DNA from 2 places in the Oceanobacillus sp. FSL K6-0127 genome. Region 1 is predicted to be linked to the other one. Evidence: predicted binding sites of a transcription regulator. Region 1 holds the regulator's gene; the other holds the start of a gene.
What was found. The regulator NrdR, encoded in region 1, represses ribonucleotide reductase genes. The targets are predictions, from matches to a motif close to AACACNATATATNGTGTT.

Region 1 (3,217 bases):
TTCTTATGAACAAAACTCGTGTGGCCATAACAGGATTTGGTAGAATCGGGCGTATGGTATTTCGTCAAGCAATTGCAGATAATCAATTGGATGTAGTCGCTATCAATGCAAGCTATCCTCCTGAGACACTCGCACATCTTATTAAGTATGACAGTATTCACGGAATTTTTGATGGGGAAGTCGAAGCGCTTCATGACGGGATTGAAGTAAACGGAAAAAAAGTAACGCTTGTAAATTCTCGAGAACCAGAAAAGCTTCCATGGAAAGCTTTGGATATTGACGTCGTCATTGAAGCAACAGGAAAGTTCAAAACAAAGGAAAGTGCTGGACTGCACTTGAAAGCAGGAGCAAGAAAGGTTGTCATAACAGCGCCAGGAAAACAGGTGGATAAAACGATTGTAATTGGTGTAAATGAGGCAGCATATATGCCTGACGAGGATGACATTATTTCCAATGCCTCTTGTACAACAAACTGTCTTGCACCAATTGTGAAAGTGTTAGACGACAAGTTTTCAATCGATAATGGATTAATGACGACTGTACATGCTTTTACAGGAGATCAGAACAACTTGGATAACCCACATAAGGATCTGCGCCGTGCACGTGCATGCACACAATCGATAATTCCAACAACTACAGGGGCAGCAAAGGCATTAAGCGAGGTGTTACCACATTTAAAGGGCAGATTACATGGTATGGCTTTACGTGTACCAACACCGAATGTATCACTTGTTGATTTGGTTGTCGATGTGCATACTGCTGTTACGGCAGAGGAAGTAAATCAAGCTTTTAAAGAAGCTGCAGAAAACGAATTAAAAGGGATTGTTCACTATTCTGAGGACCCGCTTGTATCGATAGACTATACAACTACCGATTACTCAGCAATTGTTGATGGATTATCAACAATTGTTATGGGTGAGAATAAAATAAAAATAATTGCTTGGTATGATAATGAGTGGGGATATTCGAAAAGGGTACTTGACTTAACAAAATATGTTGGAAGCTATTTATATCAACGAGAAGTTAAAATTTCATAAAAAATGTTAACACCCGCTTCTCAAGTTGAAGCGGGTTTTTTTAGGTTGAAATCATAAGCTAGGACTTGATTGTAAAGTTTCATCGTGTAAAATAAAATTTTACTAGATGTTATTTATGAGAAAATCGATTTATATACAATCTTTTATTTTCATAGCTTTAAAAAAATATCGTTAATGACTTTCTTTCCATACGCTTTTTGAGTTCAACTAGTGGAATTATATAAAACATGTTAAAATAGAATGTACTACAAACACGTTCAAATAGAAAACTTACAGGTTGGGGTGCGAAAAATGTCGATTGGCAATACGTTGAAAAAGTATTTTAGTAATCATGCGGAAACAGCTGAGGCTCATTTTGATCCAGCTTTACGAACGCATTATTATAAGACAACGAAGGAAAAAGCACTTGCGATATTAGAGAACTATTTCAGTAATCATGGAACATATGAAGTAAATGCAATTTCTCAGGAACACGGGGAAATAAGTGTAAACCGCACGAAGGGAAAAAAGGTATTTATTGTGGCAACTGTGATTATGGTAAGACCATTTCATACAGCAATTGATTTTTCAGTTACGACTGAATCGATTATGCCATTTGATTTAGGATATAGTACGAAAGTAATTGCACAGCTATATGAAAAGGTGAATACGGAATTGCCCTTAATCGACGATAAGTATCGAAGAGCGTGAATGAACGGACGAATGGGGTTGAACGAAAATGCGATGTTCGAATTGCCAAAATAAGAATACAAAGGTTTTAGATTCCCGACCAATCGAAGAGGGAAGATCCATTAGAAGACGCAGAGAATGTGAGAAATGTGGTTTTCGCTTTACTACATTTGAACGGGTCGAAGAACTTCCACTAATTGTCGTCAAAAAAGATGGAGCAAGACAGGAATTTTCCCGTGAAAAGCTAACACGAGGTCTTATTAGAGCATGTGAGAAACGACCAGTGCCATTAGAAACAATGGAGGCCTTGGCTTTAGATGTAGAAAGAGAGATGCGTAATTCAGGCATGTCCGAAGTATCCAGTCATGAAATTGGTGAACTAGTAATGGAGAGATTAGCTAAGGTTGATGAAGTTTCCTATGTTCGGTTTGCTTCGGTATATAGGCAATTTAAGGACATTACCGTCTTTTTAGATGAATTAAAGGATATTATTAATACGGATAAAAACAAATAGCCCTTGGAAGGTTGCTCAAAAAGTCCGGTGAAAATGACACATCGAGATCAGTAGACCTTCGACTAAGTACCGACACGTCCTGTGTCGAACGTCGAACGTCGAAGTCACGACATCTTGTGGAAGCCCGGTACTCAAAGCGTCGCCGCCTCGAACTTCTCGGTCCTTTTCATCCTCCTTTTTGAACAGTTATTTGTAAGTTACTTATTTGTAAGTATAGAGGTGTGTGAAACATGAATTTTATTGGACAAATCTTGCCGGTGGACGGCTATATCGTATCACAAAAAGAAACGTTGCCGGTAGACTATGCCAAATCATTGACCCATCTGTATCAGCCATTGCTTGGTATAAAGGCGATAGCACTGTACCAAACCCTTTTGCATGACATCGATTTAAATCAGGAACAAGCTCCACAGACACATCATACGTTAATGAATTACTTGGACCTTCCTTTAGATGAAATCTTTCAAGCTCGATTGAAGCTAGAGGGGATAGGTTTGCTGAAAACCTATAAGCAAAATTGGGAGTCAAGTGATTTATATACATATGAATTACAGAGCCCATTTGCGCCAAGTAATTTTTTTAAAGATGCGATGCTTTCTCAGCTATTGTATCATCATTTAGGTGATCAAAAATTCGAGCTGTTGAAAAACTATTATGGAAGGCAAACAACACCAGGATATGGTGTAAATATTACAGCTGCCTTTAGTGAAGTATTTCAAACCTTTACGCCATCTGCAGAAATATTAGAAGTGGATGATAATAGGGGAGCAGAACCTAAGGAAGATACGGAAACAACTGATTTTACTTGGATTGAACAAATGCTGAAACAACGAATGGTTCCTCATGCAAAAGTATTAACCACGGAAAATCGTCGTTTGATTTCGCAAATGATGGTTTTATACGAATTAGATACGCATGAAATCGACAAGTCTTTACTTTGGGCGCTAAACGATGAAAATCGATTGGATACAGAAGAATTTAAAACAGCTTGTCATGA
Region 2 (3,217 bases), 1.6 Mb from region 1:
TCTTGATTTACCCGTTTTTGGTTTTTTGATGATTTCTCATCATCCATTTAATCACCCTTTCAAACGGTTGAGATATAAGTACCATTTCTATACTTATGTTTTTTTTCTAATATTAGAACACAGATTTATTAGCGTAAGGGGTTCTGAGCATGACCCGCCTCTTACCTCTTGCAATGCCCTCATTATAGTTAGCGAAGTATCGATTGCTGTGCCTAAACCTTTATATTAATTGATACAAAGTATGGTGCTTTAATAGGACTTTTAAAAATGTACATACTTTTTGCCGTTAGCCCAAATAATATAGATGTTTTTAACAAGACTTTAATTAATATATAAAAACTTAAATGAACAACAAATCAATGTGAACAAAACTAAAACAAAGAAAAGTGGAGAATTTTTATGGAAAAAGACATACAAAATGGAATGCATGATTCAATGGAGGATCAGTTTCTGCCGATGTATTCGATGACGAGTGGAGTTGGGAAGGAGGTTCTTCCCGATCTTTACTGCTATACAAATCAAATTGTGAATTTGTGCTGTGTGGGTAATCCGGATAATTCAGGTGAGTGGGTTTTAGTGGACACTGGTATGCCTGAATCATCCAATCGGATTGTGGAAATGGTAGAGGAACGGTTTGGAGAAGACAGTAAACCACAAGCAATTATACTAACACATGGACACTTTGATCATGTTGGCGCAGTTGTAGATTTAGTGGAGAAGTGGGGAATTAAAGTATATGCCCATGAGGCTGAGTTGCCTTTTTTAACTGGAAAACAAGACTATCCAGAACCGGATGGATCCGTTGAAGGGGGACTTGTGGCAAAAATGTCACCAATGTTCCCAAATGAAGCTGTTAACTTAGGAAGCAATATAGAAGCACTGCCTGATGATGGAAGTGTTCCACATATGCCTGGTTGGAAATGGATTCATACACCAGGACATGCTCCTGGTCATGTATCTTTGTTTAGGGAAAAAGATCGTGCTCTTATTGCTGGCGATGCTTTTGTTACCGTGAAACAAGAATCACTTTACAAGGTAATGACTCAAAAAGTGGAAATTAACGGCCCGCCAAGGTACTTGACGACTGATTGGACTGCTGCTTGGGAATCTGTTAAAAAGCTGGAAGAGTTAAACCCTGCTATTGTGGTAACTGGTCATGGAATGCCAGTGTCTGGGCAAGAGCTTTCAGAAGGATTAGCAAGACTGGTTAAAGAATTTGACCGACTAGCAATACCAGATTATGGTCGATTTGTAGACCCCAAACACTGATGCGAGAAATCGTAAGAACGAAGAAGGTGACTCAAGAGAATGAGATTTTGAGTCACTATTTTTAATCAATATGAAATTGTTCCTTTCGCTTTCTATTCACTTCTCTTATTCATGTATACGCGGAACTGTTACATCATTTCAAGTGCTACTTCAATTTGCAGTTTCACAATTTGGACACAGCTATTTCTTTTTTACTATGATAGCATACAATATATAGTGCTAATTCGTTTTGTTAACACCAAATGTAGTATTGAGGCTTGGGGGAATAAAACAAAATAAGAGAACTAGAAACAATAAAAAAGGGAGAGCGGAAAAATGAGTACAAGTATGTCAACGGAAGTGAAAGACTACTTCCCGCTAAACAAATTGGATGAGATTGTTTATACAAGTAATCATGATCTGATTCAAGAAAATGCCAATGTTGATGGGAACTCACCAATGGGACAAATGTCAAAGGTTTCTGCGGAAGTAACGAAGTCGTATGCGAAAGAATTGATACTTAGCGAAGATGTCAGACAAGCAATCGATGAAAATTATATCCACCCCCATGATCTTGATTTTCTAATTACGGGTACAACCACTTGTTGTCAGATTCCACTAGGAAAAGTTCTGAAAGATGGTTTTAATACTGGACATGGACATATGCGTGAACCGAAAGATATTGTAAGTGCGATGGCTTTAGCATCCATTATTTTTCAATCGAATCAAAACATGCAGCATGGTGGGCAAAGCTATCCCATGTTTGAATATGATCTTGCACCTTATGTTAATAAAACTTTCGAGAAAAATAAGAAACGTTTACAAAGCTATGCTACTTCATATACAGCGGAAGAAATAGATGAGATAGCATGGCAGGAAACGAATCGAGATGTATACCAGGCCTGCGAAGCTTTTATACATAATTGTAATTCGATGCATTCGCGCGGAGGTGGACAAGTTCCGTTTGTTTCCATCAATTACGGTACAGATACATCTAAGGCAGGTCGTCTACTTATCAAGAACCTTTTGTTGGCCACGAAAGCAGGCCTGGGTAATGGTGAGACACCAATCTTCCCTATTCAGATTTTTAAAATGAAAAAGGGAATTAATTTTGAACCTGGAGAACTGAATTATGACTTATACCAATTAGCACTTGGAACAACAGCGAAGCGATTATTTCCAAACTTTAGCTTTATCGATTCGACGTTTAATAAAGTGCATTATGATGGTACTCCAGAATCGGAAGTGGCCTATATGGGTTGCAGGACTCGTGTGATGGCAAATCGTCATGGTGAGGAAAATGGAGTGCAGCGGGGAAATCTGTCTTTTACTTCTATCAATCTCGTAAAGCTTGCACTTGCCGCAAAGAATGAGTTCGATTACTTTAAACTATTAGATTACTATACTGGACTTACAATAAAACAATTAATGGAGCGATTTGATTTTCAAACTAAAAAGAAGGCAGGAAACTTTCCATTTTTATATGGGCAGCATATTTGGCGAGGGAGCGAAAACCTTCAACAAGAAGATAAACTTGGTGATGTATTAAAACAAGGCACATTAAGTATTGGCTTTATTGGATTGGCGGAGGCTTTAGTCGCTTTAACTGGTAAGCATCATGGTGAATCAGAGGAATCTTATCAATTAGGATATCGAATCATTCAGTATTTACGAGACAGAGTTAATCAAGCGAGTGAAGATTACGATTTGAATTTCTCGTTGATTGCAACACCCGCAGAAGGATTATCTGGAAAGTTTACTCGAAAAGACCAAGCGGTTTTCGGAAAAATACCTGGTATAACAGATAGAGATTACTATACGAATTCCTTCCATGTCCCGGTTTACTATTCTATCAAGAGTATTGATAAAGCTAAAATTGAAGGCTCTTTCCATCGTTTATGTAATGGTGGTCATATTACATACATCGAATGTGACGGAGATGTTTCTAAAAATATAAAGGCATTAGATG

Region 2: MHH64_RS04210 (anaerobic ribonucleoside triphosphate reductase) is a predicted target of NrdR. The motif match lies at 1,473-1,490, and genes of this name have one in related genera.

Annotation. Positions count from the first base shown of each region.
Region 1 covers NZ_CP150287.1:2,477,544-2,480,760, forward strand. Annotated here, with positions in the region: gene MHH64_RS12235 (glyceraldehyde-3-phosphate dehydrogenase) at 6-1,037, shown strand; gene MHH64_RS12240 (cytosolic protein) at 1,329-1,727, shown strand; gene nrdR (transcriptional regulator NrdR) at 1,756-2,220, shown strand; gene MHH64_RS12250 (DnaD domain protein) at 2,451-3,217, shown strand, end outside.
Region 2 covers NZ_CP150287.1:858,046-861,262, forward strand. Annotated here, with positions in the region: gene MHH64_RS04200 (catalase) at 1-47, opposite strand, end outside; gene MHH64_RS04205 (MBL fold metallo-hydrolase) at 400-1,269, shown strand; gene MHH64_RS04210 (anaerobic ribonucleoside triphosphate reductase) at 1,597-3,217, shown strand, end outside.